Regions from separate parts of the Bacillus sp. S10(2024) genome, predicted to be linked through region 2. Evidence: a T-box and tRNA genes for the amino acid it is inferred to sense, from the RefSeq annotation. Region 2 holds a T-box; the other holds one or more tRNA genes.
The links. A T-box is a leader RNA that pairs with one kind of tRNA and senses whether it is charged. The one in region 2 lies ahead of thrS (threonine--tRNA ligase), so its partner is inferred to be a tRNA-Thr.

Region 1: it has a tRNA-Thr gene. The T-box ahead of thrS (threonine--tRNA ligase) is inferred to sense a tRNA for this amino acid. The anticodon was not compared.

The regions. Positions count from the first base shown of each region.
Region 1 is NZ_JBFLUR010000002.1:3,004,943-3,012,146, forward strand. Features, by position in the region: gene queG (tRNA epoxyqueuosine(34) reductase QueG) at 1-98, opposite strand, end outside; tRNA gene AB1280_RS15275 (tRNA-Gly) at 246-319, opposite strand; gene AB1280_RS15280 (DsbA family protein) at 433-1,083, opposite strand; gene AB1280_RS15285 (transglycosylase domain-containing protein) at 1,275-2,069, opposite strand; gene AB1280_RS15290 (tetratricopeptide repeat protein) at 2,486-3,580, shown strand; gene AB1280_RS15295 (Phr family secreted Rap phosphatase inhibitor) at 3,580-3,786, shown strand; tRNA gene AB1280_RS15300 (tRNA-Leu) at 4,211-4,292, opposite strand; tRNA gene AB1280_RS15305 (tRNA-Cys) at 4,299-4,372, opposite strand; tRNA gene AB1280_RS15310 (tRNA-Gly) at 4,383-4,457, opposite strand; tRNA gene AB1280_RS15315 (tRNA-Gln) at 4,463-4,537, opposite strand; tRNA gene AB1280_RS15320 (tRNA-His) at 4,652-4,727, opposite strand; tRNA gene AB1280_RS15325 (tRNA-Trp) at 4,738-4,811, opposite strand; tRNA gene AB1280_RS15330 (tRNA-Tyr) at 4,826-4,909, opposite strand; tRNA gene AB1280_RS15335 (tRNA-Thr) at 4,920-4,995, opposite strand; tRNA gene AB1280_RS15340 (tRNA-Phe) at 5,012-5,087, opposite strand; tRNA gene AB1280_RS15345 (tRNA-Asp) at 5,098-5,173, opposite strand; tRNA gene AB1280_RS15350 (tRNA-Met) at 5,176-5,252, opposite strand; tRNA gene AB1280_RS15355 (tRNA-Val) at 5,276-5,351, opposite strand; tRNA gene AB1280_RS15360 (tRNA-Glu) at 5,356-5,430, opposite strand; tRNA gene AB1280_RS15365 (tRNA-Ser) at 5,441-5,532, opposite strand; tRNA gene AB1280_RS15370 (tRNA-Asn) at 5,536-5,610, opposite strand; rRNA gene rrf (5S ribosomal RNA) at 5,620-5,735, opposite strand; rRNA gene AB1280_RS15380 (23S ribosomal RNA) at 5,786-7,204, opposite strand, start outside.
Region 2 is NZ_JBFLUR010000002.1:960,264-967,467, reverse strand. Features, by position in the region: gene brnQ (branched-chain amino acid transport system II carrier protein) at 1-797, shown strand, start outside; gene AB1280_RS05000 (hypothetical protein) at 827-1,528, opposite strand; gene AB1280_RS04995 (DUF58 domain-containing protein) at 1,585-2,685, opposite strand; gene AB1280_RS04990 (AAA family ATPase) at 2,682-3,611, opposite strand; T-box leader at 3,828-4,059, shown strand; T-box leader at 4,102-4,331, shown strand; gene thrS (threonine--tRNA ligase) at 4,378-6,300, shown strand; gene AB1280_RS04980 (IS3 family transposase) at 6,371-6,463, opposite strand; gene AB1280_RS04975 (IS3 family transposase) at 6,567-6,665, opposite strand; gene AB1280_RS04970 (hypothetical protein) at 6,666-6,809, opposite strand; gene AB1280_RS04965 (transposase) at 6,775-7,152, opposite strand.

The DNA of each region.
Region 1 (7,204 bases), 2.0 Mb from region 2:
AATTCCTCAAATGGTGTGGCACTCGCAAAGCCTATTTTATCAATACCAATTGTTTTACTATACGCAATAACATCTTGTTTTAATTGTTCAAAATCCACATTTACTCTCCTTATAAGATGCATTTCATTTTACACATTATTATTCTTACATATATTCATGCACTCAAAACATAAAAAAACGCAATGCCTCGTTTATCTGAGAAACGAAACACTGCGTTGATCACAATAATAATTCGAAATAATTTCTGGAGCGGGTGAAGAGAATCGAACTCTCGACCAGAGCTTGGAAGGCTCTTGTTTTACCACTAAACTACACCCGCAAATATAAAGAAAATGTTAATTATTTGTTAACTTATGTTGAAAATTATAGCATGTAATATAAGGAGGCGCAATAATTTTATCGAAAAAAGTCGAAAAAGTGATGAATATCTCATCACTTTTTCTTAACTTTATCAATTGCCGCTTTAACACTATCATAATCTGGATTAACAAGATTACCGTTTACATATATAGATGGTGCACCTTGTACTTTTAACTTTTTCGCAAGGTCAAAGTCTTTCTGTACTTTATCTTTTATTTCCTTACTCTTTAAATCCTTTTTAAACTTCTCTATATCAATCGTAGGTAGCTTTTGTTTTACTATATCTACTACTAAATCCTCTGTAATCCACTCTTCTTTTTCACTCTTTTGATTTTGATATATTTCATCATAAAATGTCCAAAAAGCTTTTGGATCTTGCTTAAAAACTGCTTCCCCAGCTGCTGCGCCTAGTTCAGAGTCTTTCCCGATAAAAGGAAAATTAATAAAATGCAGCTGAACTTTTCCTTTATTAATATACTCTTCCTTTAAGCGTGGCAATACAGTTACATCCCATGTACGACAAGCTGGACATTTAAAATCTCCAAATTCCACAATATGAATCGGAGCATCTTCCTCTCCTAAAGATTGCTGCGAGCCATATAAAAACGTATCTTTTCCTTTTTCCTTCTTATCGTTCACAAGGCTATATACGATCGTCCCAATTACAATAAGTACCGCAACAGAAAAAATAACACCGAGAATCATAATATTTTTTGATTTCATATACATTCCTCTTTAATGTTTATTCTTTGTATGTACTATACATACAATATTTATGATATCAATTCTCATATAAACAGTCCATTGAAGTTGCTCGTAAAATAGACAAAATCAAACAAATGTGACAATATTGTGTCTCACTTTTCTTTCCTTCATTCACGCAAAAAAAGAGTAAGTTCTTTTCGAACTCACTCTTAACTCACAGCTTTCTCACGCTCTACTGGTTGATTATTAGGAATGTCATGACGAATAACAAGCTTTTCACTTCTAGCTTGTACATATTCGGCATGAGTAATATATCCTTCTCGCTCCATGAGCTTTAAAACAATATTACGTCTTTCTACAGCCTTATCATAATTTTGTATAGGAGAATAATAAGCTGGTGCTTTCACAACGGCCGCTAGCATAGCACTTTCACTTAATGTTAATTGATTAACCTGCTTATCAAAATAAAGTTTCGCAGCTTTCTCAATTCCCCATGCACCCTCTCCATAATAAATATTGCTTAAGTAAAGTTTTAAAATCTCATTTTTCGTAAATGTTCGTTCGATTTTTTTAGCATAGAAAACTTCATTCCATTTACGGGAAAACGTTCGTTCACTTGTTAAAAAAACATTTTTTGCAAGCTGCTGAGTAATTGTACTGCCACCTTGTACAACACCACCAGCCTTTACATTTTCTACTGTAGCTCTAACAATTGCAATATAATCTAATCCATTATGATGATAGAACCTCTTATCTTCAGTTGCGATAAATGCATTCCCTAGTTGTTCTGGTAACTCCAAATAAGCAGGTACTGTCAACTTACTAATATCCTTGCTTTCAATCATTTTATTTCCAACAAACAAAAGTATACCACTTAGCAATAATAATAATATAAGGGCTTTATAAATAAACTTTGCTATCGGAGTTAAAGAAATATTATGATGCAAAGTGCGATATGCTGTTCGTTCCTTCACAACAGACACCCCATTTCTTTCAGCATTCATTGCTCTTAATTCAAGAATACCTGTATTTTAAAAAATATCCAATTCATTTCTCTTACAACTACCTTACAAATTTGTAATTTAAAGACCCGAAAAGAAAAAAGCATCTTCTACTACAGTAGAAAACACTTGATAGGTTATTTATGATCATTTTTTACATTCATATTAGGTAAGTTATCGTTATCGTTTTCGCTGCCTATTCTAGCCTTTCAGATATTACATGAATTGTTGGTGTTATGCAAGCCTTTCAACCTACTAGATACAAAAAATAAATTCTTCTTATAATACAATTGTCGTTTGCTATTGCATTGAAGGTTTAAATTGTCAGATATTTTTTGAGAAATATGCAAAACTTATTTCTATTAAATTCTATTATTGTTATTATTATTTGTAAGAATATTCTAAAAGAGGGGGATTTCATGAACGTTCAAACTAAGGGGAATGAACTAATTACAAAATTACTTAATGACTGGTATCAAGCTATGTTGCAACAACAAGTTTTAAAAGCAACTAACCTGAAACAAGAAATTGACGAGAAGATTGCTAATATAACAGAGGATGAAAATCTATTATTTTATCATTCATTACTTGATTTTAGATATAAACTTTTGACCGATAGATTGAGCATCACAAAAGATAGCTTTAATAAAATTGAGTCTTTGAGCAAGCCAACAAATGAGATTACATCTTACTATTACCATTTTTTCAAAGCTGAGCATGCCCTTATATTTGGGAATAATAATGAAGCAAGGGACCATTATGAAAAAGCTGAAACATTGTTACAACATATCACTGATGAATTAGAAAAAGCTGAATTTAATCAAAAGTTCGCTGTATTTAATCATCATACTTCTAAGATGTTAGCGTCCATTCAATATACAAACAAAGCTAAAGAGGCATTTTCGAAACATGCTGGATATGAAATTAAAATCGCCTCATGCGAAAATACTTTAGGAACTGCATGTATATTTTTAAAACAGTTTGAGCAAGCTGAAGAACATTTAAATCGTGCAATCGATATTTTACAGAAACATAATGAAGAAAAATTAATTTTAGTAGTTAGGCATAATTTAGGTTTATTATATGCTACTCAAAATTTATCTACTTTAGCTATTCGTCATTTATCTGAAGTAACAGGGAAAATTCCTAATCATTTCAAAGCCAATTTTCTACAAGCTAGGGAACATTATAAACTAGGTGAAACAAATATTGCACAAGAATTAATTGAAAGAGGTTTAAAAATCTGTTCTGAAACAGGAAACGAAGAATATATCTATCATTTCAACATTTTGAAAGCATTAAATGAGGGACTTTCAATTAATTTAGTAGAGGAAGCGGTAAAAAAAGGTATTTGTTATTTTGAGAAACAAGGATTATGGGACTATGTTGAGGAATATGGGGAGTTGTTAGCTGTTGAGTTTCGTAAGTTGAATAATCATGAAAAAGTTAGCGATTATTTTAATACATGTTACGAAGCTAAGCACAAACTATTAAGTAAAGGAGCGTTAAAATAATGAAAAAATTAGGTGCTATTACTGTTGGTTTATCTGTTGTTGGAGTTCTTTCTTTTGGTTTAAATAATTCTTTTGAAACACAGCAAGCTACCCACGCAGACCATTTCATATCAAAACCTGATAATGGTTACGTTCAATATGCTAATAAAGGCGACACACCTGCTCCTGTTTACGACCACGGCCGACCACCACTTCAACAAGCATAACAATTTAATAATTAGAAAGAAAGCCATACTAGCCGGTATGGCTTTTTTGTTTACACTAATTGTGAGTTCTTTACAATAGTATCGCATTGTGTAGGATCCAGATTACGTCTATCACATCTTTAAGAAAAAGGTTCACTGCGTCATTAAACATTTCTAAATGTTTCAGTTTCCCGACGCACGATAGCTAATTCTCCGTCGTCTAAAACATCGCTACGTCTTTCCCCTTTCAACGAATAAGACTTAGTTCATACGATTAGGTAGAATCACATGAACGCGTAATATGTAACATATTAGATGATAATTTCCAAAGAAGAATACATAAAAAAGCGTCCCCACAAAGTAGGAACGCTTGATATTACTGTATATTAACGTTTAATTGATAATAAAAAGACAAATAAAAAAGACGATTCACTCGTCTAAACAGTACCGATGGTCGGGGTCGAACCGACACTCCAGAAGGAACACGATTTTGAGTCGTGCGCGTCTGCCAATTCCGCCACATCGGCATAATATGGAGGCGGCAACCGGATTTGAACCGGTGGTAAAGGTTTTGCAGACCTCTGCCTTACCACTTGGCTATGCCGCCATATTAAATTTGGAGCGGAAGACGGGATTCGAACCCGCGACCCCAACCTTGGCAAGGTTGTATTCTACCACTGAACTACTTCCGCAAAAATGGCTGGGCTAGCTGGATTCGAACCAGCGCATGACGGAGTCAAAGTCCGTTGCCTTACCGCTTGGCTATAGCCCACCGAATAATTAATACATTATATGATGTATTTGTTATTTTATTACTTAAAATATCCAATCAGGACATTTAATATATTATCATAATCCACTTATTTTGTAAAGTGATATTTAAAAATGGGGCGACTGATGGGAATCGAACCCACGAGTGTCGGAGCCACAATCCGATGCGTTAACCACTTCGCCACAGCCGCCATGCTGTTTTGGCAGGGGCAGTAGGAATCGAACCCACGCCGGAGGTTTTGGAGACCTCTGTTCTACCGTTAAACTATGCCCCTATATAAAATGTAAATGGTGGAGGGGGGCAGATTCGAACTGCCGAACCCGAAGGAGCGGATTTACAGTCCGCCGCGTTTAGCCACTTCGCTACCCCTCCGAAACTTACATGGTGCCGGCTAGAGGACTTGAACCCCCAACCTACTGATTACAAGTCAGTTGCTCTACCAATTGAGCTAAGCCGGCGTATTTATTTGAAAAATGGTGGCTCGGGACGGAATCGAACCGCCGACACGAGGATTTTCAGTCCTCTGCTCTACCGACTGAGCTACCGAGCCTTAATATAAATGGCGGTCCCGACCGGGGTCGAACCGGCGATCTCCTGCGTGACAGGCAGGCATGTTAACCACTACACCACGGGACCATTGGTTGCGGGGACAGGATTTGAACCTGCGACCTTCGGGTTATGAGCCCGACGAGCTACCAGACTGCTCCACCCCGCGATGATACTATTCATTGTTTTAAATGGTGGAGGATGACGGGATCGAACCGCCGACCCCCTGCTTGTAAGGCAGGTGCTCTCCCAGCTGAGCTAATCCTCCAAAGTGGTGACCCGTACGGGATTCGAACCCGTGTTACCGCCGTGAAAGGGCGGTGTCTTAACCACTTGACCAACGGGCCAAAGTTTTTATGGCGGAGAGCAAGGGATTCGAACCCTTGATACGCTTGTGACGTATACACGATTTCCAATCGTGCTCCTTCGGCCATCTCGGACAGCTCTCCAATTGGCTCCGCAGGTAGGACTCGAACCTACGACCGATCGGTTAACAGCCGATAGCTCTACCACTGAGCTACTGCGGAATAATACAAGCCTGGCAACGTCCTACTCTCACAGGGACAAAGTCCCAACTACCATCGGCGCTAGAGAGCTTAACTTCCGTGTTCGGTATGGGAACGGGTGTGACCTCTCTGCCATCATTACCAGACTTATGAAGGTATATTCCTTCAAAACTAGATAACATTTGCTTCATATTATATGGTTAAGCCCTCGATCTATTAGTATTCGTCAGCTCCACGTGTCACCACGCTTCCACCTCGAACCTATCAACCTGATCATCTTTCAGGGATCTTACTAGCTTAACGCTATGGGAAATCTCATCTTGAGGGGGGCTTCATGCTTAGATGCTTTCAGCACTTATCCCTTCCGCACATAGCTACCCAGCTATGCCCTTGGCAGAACAACTGGTACACCAGCGGTGCGTCCATCCCGGTCCTCTCGTACTAAGGACAGCTCCTCTCAAATTTCCTACGCCCACGACGGATAGGGACCGAACTGTCTCACGACGTTCTGAACCCAGCTCGCGTACCGCTTTAATGGGCGAACAGCCCAACCCTTGGGACCGACTACAGCCCCAGGATGCGATGAGCCGACATCGAGGTGCCAAACCTCCCCGTCGATGTGGACTCTTGGGGGAGATAAGCCTGTTATCCCCGGGGTAGCTTTTATCCGTTGAGCGATGGCCCTTCCATGCGGAACCACCGGATCACTAAGCCCGACTTTCGTCCCTGCTCGACTTGTAGGTCTCGCAGTCAAGCTCCCTTATGCCTTTGCACTCTACGAATGATTTCCAACCATTCTGAGGGAACCTTTGGGCGCCTCCGTTACTTTTTAGGAGGCGACCGCCCCAGTCAAACTGCCCACCTGACACTGTCTCCCGGGTCGATAAGACCCGTAGGTTAGAATTTCAATACAGCCAGGGCGGTATCCCACCAGCGCCTCCACCGAAGCTAGCGCTCCGGCTTCAAAGGCTCCCGCCTATCCTGTACAAGCTGTACCAAAATTCAATATCAGGCTACAGTAAAGCTCCACGGGGTCTTTCCGTCCTGTCGCGGGTAACCTGCATCTTCACAGGTACTATAATTTCACCGAGTCTCTGGTTGAGACAGTGCCCAAATCGTTACACCTTTCGTGCGGGTCGGAACTTACCCGACAAGGAATTTCGCTACCTTAGGACCGTTATAGTTACGGCCGCCGTTTACTGGGGCTTCAGTTCAGAGCTTCGCTTGCGCTAACCCCTCTCCTTAACCTTCCAGCACCGGGCAGGTGTCAGCCCCTATACTTCGCCTTACGGCTTCGCAGAGACCTGTGTTTTTGCTAAACAGTCGCTTGGGCCTATTCACTGCGGCTTTCCGTTAAGAAAGCACCCCTTCTCCCGAAGTTACGGGGTCATTTTGCCGAGTTCCTTAACCAGAGTTCTCTCGCACACCTTAGGATTCTCTCCTCGCCTACCTGTGTCGGTTTGCGGTACAGGCACCTTTTATCTCGCTAGAAGCTTTTCTTGGCAGCGGGGAATCAAAGACTTCGCTCCATAAGGAGCTTCCCCATCACAGCTCAGCCTTCACGGTAAGCGGATTTGCCTACTTACCAGCCTAACTGCTTGGACGTGCACAACCA
Region 2 (7,204 bases):
AAGGCTTTCAGCAAGGCTATTTAACAATGGATACTCTTGCAGCTTTCGTATTTGGTATTATCATTATTAATGCAATCAAAGCGAAAGGTGTAAGTGACCAAAAAGTAATCATCAATGTTTGTATAAAAGCCGCATTAATTGCTGCAGTCGTATTAATTGCTGTTTACACTTCACTTGCATTTATGGGGGCTTCTAGTGTTTCTAAATTAGGACACTTAGAAAATGGCGGAGAAGTTTTATCAAAAGTAGCAAATTACTACTTCGGTTCTTTAGGAAATGTGTTATTAGGAATGATGATCACTGTAGCTTGTTTAACAACAAGTGTTGGGCTGACTACAGCATGTTCATCCTATTTCCATAAAGTATTTCCACAAATATCATATAAAACATTCGCTGTTATTTTAGCTATATTCAGTGCTATCATTGCAAATCTTGGCTTAACAGAGCTGATTACCATATCTGTACCTGTATTAACAGCGATATATCCGTTAGCGATTGTATTAATTTTCTTAACGTTTTTACACCGCGCGTTTAAAGGAAGATCAGTAGTATATCAAGTAAGCTTACTGTTTACTTTTATCGTAAGTCTCTTTGATGGACTAAATGCTGCAAATCTAAAAGTTGAAGCAATCAATTCTTTATTCTCTCGCATTTTACCTTTATATGATGCTGGACTTGGATGGATTATGCCAGCACTTATCGGAGCTGTATTAGGCTATGGAATTAGTTTATTACGAGTGAAGAATACTTCTAGTGTAGATACATCTCATGATCTTGCACGTAAAAAAACATCCTAAACTGAACAAGTTTAGGATGTTTTTCATTTTCAATTCTCTTCTGTCCACTTTTTCACTTTTTCTACATCTTCACTATAAACATTACGATGTCCGTAACGTACATCTTCGTAAATCGAGACAATATCTTTGCTTTTCCGTAGACGAAACAGCCATTGTTGAATGGTTTCAAAAGGACGACGTTGTTCATGTTGGGGTAACGCTCGCTCCCACTGTGCAACAGCGGCTCTAATTTTATTGTCTGGTAAAGAAGCGAAAACTTGCTGAATAGTAGTCTCCTCACCTTTCTGTTCACTGCTCATTTTAAGAATTTCTTCTTCACTTTTCCCTCTCTTTCTCTTCAAACGATATAATACAATTAAAACTAGTATGATTGTGATAACTGAAATCATGATAAACAATTGCTGGCCAGGAAAGGGTTTACTATCAACATGGGGCGCTGTGACTCTTTTTTCTACTTCGCTATCCTCTTGTTCCATCGGCTCCCCTTCACCTTTTTTGACATCCGATTTTGTTTTTGTCCGTTTTGCCTTCTCCCAAGGAGGCACCGCTTCTTTGCTCTTAGATGTTTTAGCGGGAACCCACCCATCCGTAATAGGTGATCGCTCTTGTTTCAACAATTCTTTTAATATTTTTTGCGTATAAAGCGCACCGCTTGATATAGACATAGCAAGTAATAAACAAATACTAACTAAAAGCATCTGAAACATGAAACGCTTTCGTTTATATATCATACTCGTATGGCCTCCCAGATCAATTGCAATAATAACCACTAATTATCCCCGCTACTTTATTTCACCACTTGCAACCATCCCCCATGTTTTTCAGGTGGATTCCCAATAATAATCGGAATAGCTCCAGCTTCTTGCTGGCGGAAACCGGTTTGATAGAAATAAGTCGAAGATAACGGAACATCTCGATCTGTTAAAGAAGACAATAATTGTAATGTTTTGTGCAATTGTTTTCGGTATTTACCAGACGTTATATGGACAATTCCGTTTTCGCACATACTATTCACCCATAGTTCAAATGAACAATCTTGTGCTATTAGTTCCCGGCAAATACCCGCTGTCACTTCGATTAAATACTCTATATCAGTACGCAGTGTATAACCCGTTGAACCTAATACATTTAAATAGACCGCATACCGATCACCTTGCGTATATTCATATTTTTTTGCACTTAATACACCTGTTTTTGCAGTTGCTCCCCAATGGATAGCACGAAATGATTCCTGTTCATATGCCTTTACGCCAATAATCTTCGTTTCATCATAAAGAGGCGAAACAGCTGCAGTTCGAAATCCGTGTTTCCAGCTGTTTGTTTCCGGAATATTTATTTTGGCAATGCGAGGATATATACGAAAGCACGGCATATGTTGTTTCCTTATTGGGATGTGAATTGTAATAAGATGAAATGGATCAGACAAAATGATTTCCGCTTCTTGCCAGCTATGTAGTCCTCTTTGCTGCGCTGATACATGTAAATATATGTCTAACGTTTCCTGCTTTTTCAGTTGCAAAGGAATACGATACGAATGAACTGATTGCTCTAATTCACCTTCTGACCATCCCCATTTCATCTGTTCATCCGAGCGAAAGCGAAAAGAAACTTCAAAAATCGGCAGTTTTGTTGGATTTACAATACGTACACGGCAATGCCCGTTCTCAGCAATAAAAAGACGTTCGTGTTGTTGTGATATTTCACAATATATTTGTGAAGCTTTCCGTACATACCAATGAGCAAAACTAACCATAAGCAAATAAAAAAAAGCAAGTACAAACAGAAAGAAATTTTGTATAAATAGCCACATAAGTATAGTAATAAAAGCGATACTCCATGCAACATACGTTTCCACAAACGGATGTTTAATTGTTAATTTCTCTTTCATACATTCTCCACTGGGACAGCCACATGCTCCAAAATCTCTTTCATTACATGTGCTTTCGTTGTTTTCATATCCCCTTCAATGCTAAGAGTTAATCGGTGAGCACAAACAGGCTCTGCTAGCGTATAAAAATCATCCGGTGTACAAAATTCTCTTCCCTTTAATAACGCCCGGGCTTGTGCTGCTTTCATGAAAGCCAATGAACCCCGTGGACTCACCCCAATTTCAACAAGTTCATGCTGACGTGTCTTCTCCACAATATCCAATAAGTAATCTTCTACTTCTTCATGAATTTCAACCTGCTTTGCTTGTTCTTGCAAAGATAGAATATCCGTAAGAGACACCACACTTTGTAAATCGCGCATCGGATCTTGTTTGCGGAAACGACGTAACATCTCCTTTTCATGCATTCGACTTGGATACCCTTGTCTGATCGTTAATAAAAAACGATCTAACTGCGCATCCGGAAGCGGAAATGTACCAGCAGACTCTAATGGATTTTGCGTAGCAAGTACAATAAACGGCTGCGGCAACACATGCGTTTCCCCGGCAATCGTAACCGTACGCTCCTCCATCACTTCTAATAAAGCGGACTGAGTACGCGGAACGGCACGATTAATTTCATCGACTAGCACGATATTAGCAAAAATCGGCCCCATCCTCGTTTTAAAATCAGATTCTTTCATGTCAAAATACTCTAAACCAACTACATCCCCCGGCAATGTATCTGATGTAAATTGTACACGCTGAAATTTTCCATCTATACTTTTCGCAAGACTTTTCGCTAATGATGTCTTCCCTGTTCCTGGAACATCTTCTAATAAAATATGTCCGTTTGCTACCAATGCAATCATTGCTAAATCAATTACCTCTTCTTTTCCTACAATGACTTGCGAGACATTTTCTCGAATTCTTTCTAAAATTGACATACTCTTCTCATCCTCCTTCTTAATATTTTCTGTTTTTTCTGATATTTATTTGTAGTATATCAGAATTCACATATTTACCGTTTATTTTTTGAGACTTTTTGTAAAATAAGTTTTCTTTTTACATATATTAAATTATAAAAAATACAATTCATCCCAAAAAATATTTGCAAAAATTATTTAAATATTGTATATTATGAATCAACATACTAATGCTATAAAAAAGCAACGAAAAGGACACGAGATATTCTATACGGTTTTACAGAGAAGGAAGAATTGCTGAGATCTTCCTAAACGCAGGAGAATATACTTACCACCTTGGAGCTGTATTGGGGAAACATAGTATCCAATACCGTAGACGCTACGTTACAGCGCACGGAGCCATCGACACTTTTTTTAGTACGATGGGAATCTGGGTGGAACCACGGGTATTAACGCACTCGTCCCTGTTTTAGGGATGAGTGCGTTTTTTATTTTTCTCAATTCCATATAACAATTAGCTATGAAAAGGACATGAGGTATTCTTACGGTTTTACAGAGAAGGAAGAATTGCTGAGATCTTCCTAAACGCAGAAGAATATACTTACCACCTTGGAGCTGTATTGGGGAAACATAGTATCCAATACCGTAGACGCTACGTTACAGCGCATGGAGCCATCGACACTTGTTTAGTGTGATGGGAATCTGGGTGGAACCACGGGTATTAACGCACTCGTCCCTATTTTAGGGATGAGTGCGTTTTTTTATATTATAAAATGGAGTGATAATGATGAGTAACAAAATGATTCAAATTCGTTTTCCAAATGGTCGTGAACAGGAGTATATAAAAGGAACTACATTAGAGGCAATTGCAGAATCAATTAGTCCTGGGTTAAAAAAGAAAGCTATTGCCGGAAAAGTGAATCAGCAACTATTTGATTTACGTAGAGGCATACAGGAAGATGCAAAAATTGAGATTCTAACTTTAGAATCAAAAGAAGGTTTAGATGTGCTACGTCATACAGCAGCCCACATATTAGCACAAGCCGTTAAAAGAATACACGGTCACATCAACTTAGGCGTTGGTCCTGTTATTGAAAATGGGTTTTACTATGATATGGATCTTCCAAATAGTATTGCAGTTGAAGAATTAGTTCAAATTGAACAAGAGATGCAAAACATTATTGATGAAAATTTAGAAATTCAACGAATCGAAGTAAGCCGAGATGAAGCAAAACAAATATTTGAAGAGCTCGGTGACCATTTAAAATTAGAGCTATTACAAGATATCCCTGCTGATCAAAACATAACTCTTTACAAACAAGGTGAATTTTTAGACTTATGCCGCGGACCACATTTACCATCTACTGGTTTTATGAAAGCTTTTAAATTAACAAATGTTTCAGGAGCATATTGGCGCGGTGACAGTAATAACCAAGTCCTTCAAAGAATATATGGGGTTGCCTTCCCTTCTAAAAAGGAACTAGATGAGTATGTAATCTTTTTAGAAGAAGCCGCAAAACGCAATCATCGTAAATTAGGCAATGAATTAGAATTATTTATGTTCTCTGAAGAAGCGCCAGGAATGCCATTTTATTTACCAAAAGGACAAATTATCCGAAACGAAATGGAAGCTTTTTTACGAGGGATTCAGCAAAAGCGTAATTATCAAGAAGTTCGTACTCCTTTAATGATGAATCAAAAACTATGGGAAAACTCCGGTCATTGGGACCATTATAAAGAGAATATGTATTTCACAGAAGTTGATCATGGAAAATTTGCTTTAAAACCAATGAACTGCCCTGGTCACATGTTAATGTTTAGAAATAAGCTGCACTCTTATCGTGATTTACCAGTTCGAATGGCTGAATTTGGGCAAGTCCATCGTCATGAATTTAGCGGCGCTCTTAATGGACTTCTTAGAGTTCGTACATTCTGTCAAGATGATGCCCATATCTTTGTAACACCTGAACAAATTGAAGATGAAATAAAAGGAGTCATTGATTTAATCGATTATGTATATCGTACATTTGGTTTTGAATATGAAGTTGAGCTCTCTACAAGACCAGAAAATTCAATGGGAGATGACGAGTTATGGAACAAGGCGGAAGGCGCCCTGCAAAATGTACTAGAAGAGCTCAATTTCCGCTATAAAATCAATGAAGGTGACGGAGCGTTTTACGGTCCAAAGATTGACTTTCACATTAAAGATGCTTTAAATAGAAGCCATCAATGTGCAACTGTACAGCTCGATTTCCAAATGCCGGAGAAATTTAACTTAAGCTATATTAATGAAAAAAATGAAAAGCAACGTCCTGTTGTCATTCACCGTGCTGTATTCGGTTCAATAGATCGATTCTTTGGCATCTTAATTGAACATTTTGCCGGAGCATTCCCAACATGGTTAGCTCCCGTACAAGCAAAAATCATTCCTGTATCTGCCGAAGTACATGAACAATACGCAAAAGAAATAGAAGAAAAGTTAAAAGATGCTGGTGTACGAGTAGAACTTGATCTTCGCAATGAAAAACTCGGTTATAAAATGCGAGAAGCGCAAGTTCAAAAAGTTCCATATGTCCTTGTCGTTGGTGATCAAGAAGCCGAGCGTAACGAAGTAAACATACGAAAATATGGAGAAAAACAATCTAAAGCTGTACGATTTGACGAATTCTTTGCAAATATTCAGCAGGAAATTCAGAATAGAAACTTATAACACAAAAGAAACCGCAAGAAGTTCAAGAGATATTGAGCTGGACCACCAATATGAGACAGAAATAAAACATCTATGCTACCTGTTCCCGATACTCAATCGGGGACAGGTAGTTTAATTTTTTAAACGGTCGTATGTAATTATAATAATGCATGGAATCATTTATTTTTTCTAGTACAATAGAATTTGTAAGTCGTACCCTTTTTGGATATAGAATTCTTCCGACTTTCTCCTAATATCTTCACTTTCCGTTTTGGCTTTACTCTACACTAAAGGTTATATTTTTGCATAATTCTTTGTACGGCCTTTCGGTTAACGTGTATTGCTAATTTTGTTCGTAGCAACCCCGTGACAGTGCGATGTCCAATTCAAAATTTGCAAGTTGTACAAAGCTCTTTAATTTGCTTTTCTAGAGGAGACAAGCCCCATGACTTTCTCTTCCAACGATAATACGTAGCACGGGAGATACCCATGCATTCACAGATGAGGCCAATGGAATACCGATCTTTCATTTCTTCTATGAGCGTAATGATGACTTCTGGGACCATCTCCTTTCGATTTCCTGATACTTTTTAATAATTCTACTTTCATCTCAAGATAAGCATTTGTACATTTTAATTCTTCTATTTCCGTTAAGTCTGCAGGATCTTTCCAATAACTATAATGTTTGCCGATTGGTTGTGCGAATCGATGTTCTTCCTCATTTCGAAACCATTTCATCCATGTTTTAATTTGCGATACATCACGAATACCAAACTTCTCCATAATTTTACGATTGGTTAACTTTCCCTCCACCTTCAATTCAATTACTTGTCTCTTTACGGATTCTGGATAATATTTTTTCTTCTTACCCATAGAAAAAATACCTCCATTTTGTCGTTTACATCTATATACGACAGACGGGGGA